One region of the Rhizobium sp. BK538 genome, then DNA from elsewhere that is predicted to be linked to it. Evidence: predicted binding sites of a transcription regulator. Region 1 holds the regulator's gene; each other region holds the start of a gene.
The links. Region 1 encodes LexA, which represses DNA repair genes until DNA is damaged. Its sites were predicted from a motif close to TGTTCNNNNTGTGTTCNG; they were not measured.
Positions count from the first base shown of each region.

Region 2: a site for LexA is predicted at 1,783-1,800, ahead of uvrA (excinuclease ABC subunit UvrA). Genes of this name have one in related genera too.
Region 3: a site for LexA is predicted at 1,378-1,395, ahead of FHX09_RS25630 (DNA recombination protein RmuC). Genes of this name have one in related genera too.

Region 1 covers NZ_JACIFT010000012.1:78,153-81,361, forward strand. Annotated here, with positions in the region: gene kdsA (3-deoxy-8-phosphooctulonate synthase) at 1-537, opposite strand, end outside; gene FHX09_RS16375 (VOC family protein) at 534-1,415, opposite strand; gene lexA (transcriptional repressor LexA) at 1,615-2,331, shown strand.
Region 2 covers NZ_JACIFT010000021.1:99,953-103,161, reverse strand. Annotated here, with positions in the region: gene FHX09_RS23360 (MarC family protein) at 1-295, shown strand, start outside; gene FHX09_RS23355 (hypothetical protein) at 355-726, opposite strand; gene FHX09_RS23350 (single-stranded DNA-binding protein) at 1,150-1,671, opposite strand; gene uvrA (excinuclease ABC subunit UvrA) at 1,921-3,209, shown strand, end outside.
Region 3 covers NZ_JACIFT010000026.1:75,118-78,326, reverse strand. Annotated here, with positions in the region: gene FHX09_RS25635 (ribokinase) at 1-70, opposite strand, end outside; gene FHX09_RS25630 (DNA recombination protein RmuC) at 118-1,344, opposite strand; gene FHX09_RS25625 (globin-coupled sensor protein) at 1,542-3,038, shown strand; gene def (peptide deformylase) at 3,136-3,209, shown strand, end outside.

The DNA of each region.
Region 1 (3,209 bases):
GCCGAACGAGGCGCCGCGTTCGCAAAGCAGAATATTCGGGTTTCCGGTCGAGTTCAGCTTGTTGAGAACGTTCTTCATGTCCCAAGGCGCCAGGAACTGTCCCTTCTTGACGTTAACGGCTCGGCCGGTCTTCGCGGCTGCCACTAACAGATCGGTTTGACGGCTCAGGAAGGCCGGGATCTGCAGGACGTCGACGACCGTCGCCACCTCGGCGCACTGCTCCTCGGTATGGATGTCGGTCAGAACCGGAAAGCCGTATTCCTTCTTGAGGTCCGAAAAGACCTCCAGCGCCTGTTCAAGACCTATGCCGCGCTGCGCCGACAGCGAGGTGCGGTTCGCCTTGTCGAACGAGGACTTATAGACGAGGCCGAGACCAAGCTTGTCGCAGAGTTCCTTCAATACACCGGCGACCATGAAGGCATGGTCGCGGCTCTCCATCTGGCAAGGCCCGGCAATCAGGGACAGCTTGCCGGCATTCGAAAAGGTGACGCGGCCGGCGCCTTCGCCGATCACGACTTCGGAATTTGTCTGGCTCATCGTTTCTCCTCGAAGGCGAAGAGCGCGCCCTGTCCGGGCGCCGCCTTCACCAGAATTCGATTGTTCTTGCGCGTATAAGTCATCCCGTTAGCAGCCAAATGCGCTTCTGTCACGGCGAGATCACTGACCTTGAAGACAATGGCGACGCCACGCAGGCCGCGATCATTTGGTGCCGGAATATCGAAGTAGGCATCCAATCCATCTGGGGAGAGAACGCTCACTCTGGCGTTCGGAGTTGTCACACTCGCGCCAAAGGCCTCGTTGGTCACCGGGAGGCCGTGCGCCGCAGCACGCACAAATGGCGCAAATGCTTTTGGGTCCGGCGCGCCAAGAACGATCTCTGCGATCCCACTCACGCCATTTGCGTGCTTTTGCAGCGCTCTACGGTCGGCCGGCAGCGGATTGACGCGTTGGCACGTGAAAAAGAAAAAATCCGGAGCCCGCAGATCGACCGCGAACGCGAGCTTGAACGCAGCGGTGGCCTGAGAGCCGTCAGGCATCTTCATCGGCCGCTCGAACTGCAGCATCTCGCCGCCATTGATCTTTTCGGCAAGGAACCGGGCATGGTCGCGATCAGCATCGGTGGTCGCAAAGACCACCGCCGAGAAACCATCATCCCCGCATCGAAATCGGAAAGCCCGGTCACGCGCAGTGAAGACATTGCCTTTCTTCGCCGACGCCTCGTGCAGCTCCGCGTTGGCGACGCCTAAGGGTTCCAGGTATGTTTCGTCGGCGAAGAATATGCAGGCATTCTCGGTTCCAAAAGGATGCCGGGCATCGGGTGCGACGGTGAATCCCAGCTTTCCCAAGCGCTCGCGCGCAAGTCCGATATTGGAGACCGGCAGCACGATGTGGTCCAGCGGATGTGCTTCGCTCATGGCAAACTCTCCGGAATTTGCGAAGATGTGCGCCGGGCAAGGCAACAATGCAACCCCCTTCTACGCTTTCACTCAAAAGCGACGCAAAAACTGAGCAAGTTGCAGGCAAGTTTTATGAAAATTTAGGCACTTGCGGAACACATATGGAACATATAGTGTCTGTTCTGGCTTTGTTTCACGACTCTGGGGTTCAACTTCGATGCTGACGCGCAAGCAACAGGAGCTTCTTCTCTTCATTCACGAGCGGATGAAGGAATCCGGTGTCCCTCCGTCTTTCGACGAAATGAAGGACGCCTTGGATCTCGCGTCCAAGTCAGGCATCCACCGGCTGATTACTGCGCTCGAAGAACGGGGCTTCATTCGCCGACTGCCTAATCGGGCCCGCGCATTGGAGGTCATCAAGCTGCCGGAGGCATATAATCCGAGCCTCCAGCCCCGCCGCGGCTTTTCGCCGAGCGTTATCGAAGGCAGCCTCGGCAAGCCGCAGCCGGTTGCGCCGCCGAAGCCGGCTGCGCATGCCGACAACGACAGCTCGGCCTCCGTACCGGTTATGGGGCGGATTGCTGCCGGCGTGCCGATTTCGGCAATCCAGAACAATACCCACGACATTACAGTTCCGGCCGACATGCTTGGCCCGGGCGAGCACTATGCGCTTGAGGTGAAGGGCGACTCGATGATCGAAGCCGGCATCTTCGACGGCGACACAGTGATCATCCGCAACGCCAGCACGGCAAATGCCGGCGACATCGTCGTCGCACTCGTCGATGACGAGGAAGCGACCCTCAAGCGTTTCCGCCGCAAGGGCGCCTCCATTGCGCTTGAGGCCGCGAACCCGGCTTATGAAACGCGCATTTTCGGACCCGACCGCGTCAAGGTTCAGGGCAAGCTGGTCGGCCTCATTCGCCGTTATCACTAACGACAGGCAGCTCGTCGTCAAACGTACCGCTTCGACAGTTGTATGCCCGATGCCGCATCCAGGGGCGATCATGCGTGGTATACGAGGTCGTCACGATGGGTGCCCTGGTCGTCTATCCGTATCTCAGCGGTGCCCGAGCGGCGCAAGGTTTCGCCGGTGAATAGCAGTGCGCCCGACCGGCATTCCGTCAGACGAGACGATATCGGCGGTGTCGCACGCAGCGCCGAAGTACACAGGGTTTTCGACGATTGTCAGGACGTAGCCGCTATCATGCGTGGCGGTGCACCAGGCGCCTTTCAGGCATACGAAGCGATTCGTAGCGCCCATCGCAGCCTGACGCAACGCATTGCGAGCATTACGCAGTTCCGCTGCCGAGAAGAGACGTTGAGCTTCACCTTTATTATCCCGCAGCCGAACAGGGCCGACGCCGTCCAATGATCGCGGTGGAGCACCCTTCGCCATTGATCGAAGATGAAGTCAGTCGGATGGAGTCGATTTTTGGTGCAAGGACTTGCCCTTTGACAATCGCGACAAGGCTGCCGTCCTCGGCAATGACAATGTCCCGGGCGACTGCGTCTGCGAGAGCGAGAGCGAGATGATGTAGCGCGCCAGCGGCCACGGCCATCGCCTTCCCGACGCTCGACGCGGCCCGTAATCGTCGTAGCTACAGGTGAATCCAATATGACGGTCGCCCTGCTCTGCGTTTCGAACTGGGCGAAAAGCATTCCCAGAACACCCAATACCCCTGCCTGCGCAAGATTTCGGGCGGCCTTGGCCTGCCGCCAGCGCAATCAGGGCCGACGCGACAATCCATGCTCCCAGGCGGATTGCTGGCGGATCACTTGCGAACTCAAACCAGAGGACGGCGCCAGTCCCGA
Region 2 (3,209 bases), on a different contig from region 1:
GGTCTTTCCGTTGGCGCTTCCCCTGATCGCCGGTCCTGGCGCCATTTCGGCAACGATTCTGATTGCTGGGTCGATGCAGGGTTCACTCGAGCGTGCGCAATTGATCATCGTCATTGCATCAAGTTTGCTGCTGCTGTTTCTGGCGCTGCTGATTGCCGACCGGCTCGATCGCTTCCTCGGCGTTACGGGGCGCGCAATTCTGACCCGCCTTCTCGGCGTCATCCTGGCTGCGCTTGCCACGCAGTTCGTGGTCGATGGCTTGAAGTCAACGCTGGGGACGATGCCGGCTGGCTAGATTGAGCTAGGGTTTCTCTTGCGGCAAATGCGAGTGCAGCGTCCCTTCGTACCTGCGTTCTATGCTTGCAGCAACCGCGTTTGCGCTTCCAAGATCGTTCCTCGGGGCGCCGCGGCGTTCTCAAATATCTGGTAGAGGAAGAGCTTTATTGCCTCGGCTTCCCGGACGACAACTGGCTCTAGAGCCGGATCGCTGGCTGTCCATGCCCGCATGGTTGCAATTGATCTGCCGACAGCACCGGATCTGCGCATCGCGGACGAGCTGAACAACTTGCTTTCAACGATATACCAGACGAAGATCCGGATCGCGATCGACCTCATATGCGTCTCTTGCGCCCGGATCGATTTGAATTCGGCCCAGAGCCTCCGCAAATGATCTTCACTTAGGCGGTCGAGATCCAAACCGAGTTCCAATAAATCCTCGCTGACCATTCGCCGTGCTGCGCTGGTCGTGAGCAACCCAAATTGGGAACCTATTTCTCTCATGACACGAAATATCGTGCTAGCCCGTCAATTTGGAAACCCTGCCGCACCTATCCTTTCGGAGAGGGAGACACTGCTACTTTGATTAGAATCTCTTACAATGCCTACGGTTTGTTAGCCAATTCGGCTAAGGCGCAGAAAATGGATCACTTTGTTGCAGCAGCGAGACGCCACGTTGCGCGCGGACATTGCGTTCGTGCCCGCCTATTACACCGTCAGACAGCAATGACAATTTCTGCGAGCGGAGGCGCATCTGGGCCTCTTAAGGCTGACGCGGCGGAAAGACCTGTGCGCCCCCGGCTCTGAGATCAAACAAAGACGGCGCACTTTGCAGCGCGCCGTCGAGCTGATGTCACCAAAGTTGCGCTGCGATCAGAACGGGATATCGTCATCGAGATCGCGCGAGAAGTTTCCACCGCTACCGCCGCTGCTGCGACCAGTCGATTGCGAGGGCGCACCGTAGTCATCGCCGCCGCCGAAATCACCGCCGGCATTGCTGCCACGACCACCGCCAAAGCCGGAGCTTGCGCCCCCGCCCTCGCCGCGACCGTCGAGCATCGTCAGCGTCGAGTTAAAGCCCTGCAGAACGACTTCCGTCGAATAGCGGTCCTGGCCGTTTTGATCCTGCCACTTGCGGGTCTGCAGCGCGCCCTCGATGTAGAGCTTAGCACCCTTCTTCACATACTGCTCGACGACCTTGCAGAGGCCCTCATTGAAGACCACGACCGTATGCCATTCCGTCTTCTCGCGGCGTTCGCCGGAGTTGCGGTCACGCCAGGTCTCGGACGTTGCGATGCGAAGGTTGGCGATCGGCCGGCCATCCTGGGTCCGCCGGATTTCGGGGTCGGCGCCCACGTTTCCGATCAGAATTACCTTGTTTACGCTGCCAGCCATACTTTCACCTTACCTGCCGCCCTGCCCGGCGGCGCTTGAAACAATCGGTGCACCTTAAACCATAGAGCACCGGCGATGGGCGTCCATCACCAGTTCATCCACAAGGAATTTTGTTCTTTATTTGTTCTAATTTATCCCTATGATCCTGTCAACCGAATCGAAAACCTTGCAGGGGACGGACATTCAGCCTCGACTCGCCAGCCGGCATCACTAAATAAGGGGCTTGTTCCAGCACAGAAGCAGAAGACGATGAGCGAACTGAAGACGATTTCCATCCGCGGCGCGCGTGAGCACAATTTGAAGGGCATCGATCTCGATCTGCCGCGAAACAGGCTTATCGTCATGACCGGCCTTTCGGGGTCCGGAAAATCGTCGCTTGCCTTTGACACGATCTATGCCGAAGGGCAGCGGCGCTATGTCGAAAGCCTTTCGGCCTATGCGCGCCAGTTCCTTGAAATGATGCAGAAGCCCGACGTCGATCAGATCGACGGCTTGTCGCCAGCGATTTCGATCGAGCAGAAGACGACCTCGCGCAATCCACGCTCGACGGTCGGCACGGTGACCGAAATCTACGACTATATGCGTCTGCTCTTTGCCCGCGTCGGTGTGCCTTATTCGCCTGCGACCGGGCTGCCGATCGAGAGTCAGACGGTCAGCCAGATGGTCGATCGCGTGCTGGAGTTCGGAGAAGGCACGCGTCTTTACATTCTCGCGCCGCTCGTGCGCGGGCGTAAGGGCGAATACAAGAAAGAACTCGCGGACCTGATGAAGAAGGGCTTCCAGCGCGTCAAGGTCGACGGTCAGTTCTACGAGATCGCGGACGTGCCGGCTCTCGACAAGAAGTACAAGCATGACATCGACGTCGTGGTCGACCGCATTGTCGTGCGACCGGATATGGCTTCGCGACTTGCCGACAGCTTCGAGACTTCGCTGAAGCTTGCCGACGGCTTGGCTGTCGCGGAATTCGCCGACAAGCCGCTGCCGCCGGAAGAAACCGCCGCCGGCGGCTCTGCCAACAAGTCGCTCAACGAAACGCATGAACGCGTTCTCTTTTCGGAAAAGTTCGCCTGCCCGGTGTCGGGCTTCACCATTCCTGAGATCGAGCCGCGGCTTTTTTCGTTCAACAATCCAGCCGGTGCCTGCCCGACCTGCGACGGCCTTGGCGCCCAGCAGAAGATCGACGCCAACCTGATCGTGCCCGAACCCGAGCGCACGCTGCGCGACGGCGCCATTGCGCCATGGGCGAAGTCGACCTCGCCCTATTACAATCAGACGCTCGAAGCCCTCGGCAAGCATTACGGCTTCAAGCTCGGCGCCCGTTGGAACGATCTGTCCGATAAGGCCAAGGACGTCATCTTGAATGGCACCGACGAGAAGATCGAATTCCATTATGCCGATGGTGCACGGTCCTATACCACGCACAAGAACTTCGAAGGCATCATCACTAATCTCGAGCGTCGCTGGAAAGAGACGGATTCCGCCTGGGCGCGCGAGGAAATCGAGCGCTTCATGTCGGCCGCGCCCTGCCCGTCTTGCGG
Region 3 (3,209 bases), on a different contig from region 1:
CGCCGGGCTTCGGCAAGCGCGCCGTGGTGGCGATGAGGTCCATATTGATGGAGCCGAAAACTGTGATCATGGTGTCCCGTCCGATGCTTTTCTTAGGCGCGACACTGCCCGAAGGCCTTACTCGTCGTCAACCACCCTGAGCTTGAGAAGCCCGCTGCGGCTGTCGACGGATTTCGGCGCCGGGTCATTATCTCGTGCCGTGGCCTTGCCGCTGTCGCCGCCCTCGAATTCCAGAGCCTCGATCTTCGCGCCGCGCTTGGTGAGCTTATCGGTGGAGGTAAGGATCTGGTCGACATCCCTCTGGGTCATGGAAAAATGGCTCTGCAGCTTGCGCACGCGCTCGTCGAGGCGGCCGAGATCGTCCATCAAGCTCGCGACCTCGCCCTGAATGACATGCGCCTGGGCCCGCATTCGCTGATCCTTCAGCACGGCCTGAATGACCTGGATGGAGAGCATCAGCAGCGAAGGTGACACGATGACGATGCGCGACCGGTGTGCCTTCTGCACGATCGCTTCGAAATTCTCATGGATCTCGGCAAAGATCGATTCCGACGGCACGAACATGAAGGCTGTGTCCTGCGTCTCCCCCTGGATCAGGTATTTCTCCGAGATGTCGCGGATATGCGTCTCCATGTCGCGGCGGAACTGCTGCGACGCAACCTTGGCTCCATCCGGTCCGCCCGCGTCTCGGATCGCGTTCCAGGCTTCGAGCGGGAATTTCGCGTCGATCACCAGCGGCGGCGCGCCGTTCGGCATGCGGATCGTGCAGTCGGGACGCGAGCCGTTGGACAGCGTTTGCTGGAATGCATAGGCGCCCATCGGCAGGCCATCGGCGACAATCGTCTCCATGCGTGATTGGCCGAAAGCGCCGCGCGTCTGCTTGTTGGAGAGGATCGCCTGCAGACCGACGACGTCCTTCGCCAGCGTCTGGATATTGCTCTGGGCGGCATCGATGACGGCAAGACGCTCCTGCAGCCTTTGCAGGTTCTCGTGCGTCGATTTGGTCTGTTCACTGATCGTCGTGCTGACGCGCTGCGACATTCCGTCCAGGCGCTGGTTGATCGCCTGGTTGAGTTCGGACTGCCTCGAGCCGAACACTTCGGCCATCGTCGACATGCGCCCATGGATCTCGGCCTGGATCTTCAGAAGCTCGGCCATGCGGGCGTCCGTCTCGGCGGCACGAAGGTTCGCGACCTCGGCCTGCTCGCGCCGCACCTGTCCGCTGCGGACAAGGAGGACGGCCAGAAGCAGGATCAGCGCGGCGATTGCGCCTCCGGCAAGGGCCAGCATGGCGGGGCTTATCTGCGACAGGGCGAGGAGAAACGACTCAGAGCTGGTGTTCATGCTGGCAACAATAGCAAACTCAAATGAGATATCCAGATCAAAACGTGAACAACCCACAAGCTTTCCGGCAAACTAGATGACATCAGAGAGCAAACGGCAGCTGACGAATCGGAAGCGCATTTAACCATTGCTCAACCATATTGAGCAAAAGCTCTGCTCAATTTTCCTTTCAGCATCAATCGCAAAGCAGAGACATCATGACCAGCCAGCAGTCCGACAGCGCGCTCAAGCAACGCCTCGATTTCATCGAGTTGGATGATGGAGCCCGCACGGCGCTTCGCGAGATGCGCCCGGCGATCGCGGAGCTGCTCGGCGGCGCCCTCGACAAGTTCTACGCGAAGCTGGCGAAGACATCCGAGGTCGCGGGCTTCTTTGCCGACAAGGCGCATATGGGGCACGCCAAGAAGCGCCAGGAAGATCACTGGGCCAATCTGGCCGGCGGCAACTTCGACGAGGCCTATGTGAAAGGCGTGGTTGCGGTTGGCAAGACGCATGCCCGCATCGGCCTCGAACCGCGCTGGTACATCGGTGGCTATGCCTTGCTGATGAGCGAACTCGTGAAGGGCCTCATGGCCAAGCAGTGGCCCTCGATGTTCGCCAGGCAGCAGGGCAAGGTGCTGGCCGAGAAGCTCGCCGCCGTTATCAAGGCCGCGATGCTCGATATGGATTACTCGATCTCGGTCTACCTCGAAGCACTTGAAGAGAAGCGCCGCAAGCTGGACGAAGAGCGGGCGAAAGCCGAGCAGGATCAGGCAATCGCCCTCGATCATCTTCGCCGCAGCCTGGAAGCGCTTTCGAACGGCGATCTCGAGGCGACGCTACCGCCCGACCTCCCCGGCAATTTCAAGGGCATGGCCGACGATTACAATCGCGCGGTCGCTGCTCTTCGTACGTCCTTCGCGTCGGTACGGGCAACTTCGGGTGAAATCCTGCGGGGCACGGACGTGATTGCCAAGGCCTCGGATGATCTTGCATTGCGCACGGCGCAGCAAGCCGCCGGCGTCGAGGAAAGCTCGGCGGCACTGCAGCAACTCTCGGTCAGCGTCGGCCAGACGGCCGCAAACGCCGAAAAGGCATCCGGTGCTGTTCGCGAGACACAACAGAAGGCCAAGAGTTCGGGCGAACTCGTCACCAGCGCCGTTTCCGCGATGGCCGGCATCGAAAAGTCATCGACCGAGATCGCAAAGATCATCGGTGTGATCGATGAGATTGCCTTCCAGACGAACCTGCTGGCGCTGAACGCCGGCGTTGAAGCTGCGCGTGCCGGCGACGCAGGCAAAGGTTTTGCCGTTGTGGCTCAAGAAGTCCGCCAACTCGCGCAACGCACCGCCGATGCGGCCAAGGAGATCAAGAACCTGATTTCGGAAAGCTCGTCACAGGTGAACGAAGGGGTCGACATCGTCAGCAGCACCGGCGAGGCACTGAACGACATGATCAACCGCATCGATATCATCAACCGCTTCGTTGCCGATATCGCCGCCGCGGCACGCGATCAGGCTACCGGTGTCAACGAGGTCAGCGTCGCCATTCGCAACATGGACACGATCACGCAGCAGAACTCGGGTATGGTCGAGAATACCTCAGCCGAGACACGGCGCCTTCGCGGCGAGGTCGATAATCTGGTGGCGCTGCTGCAGCGCTTCCGCACGGGCGTCGGACATCGTTCGATAGCCGCTCCGCGCCGCGCCGCCTGACGGGAATGCGGCTAAATTCCGGGCTGGAGCGTAAAAAAGCGCTCCACCCGCCTACCGGATAATTCCATCCTGGAAAAAGATGCGTTATGGGAACGCCATGACCATCAAGCCACTCATCATTCTCCCCGATCCGCTGCTTCGTCAGGTTTCCAAGCTGATCGAGCGCGTCGA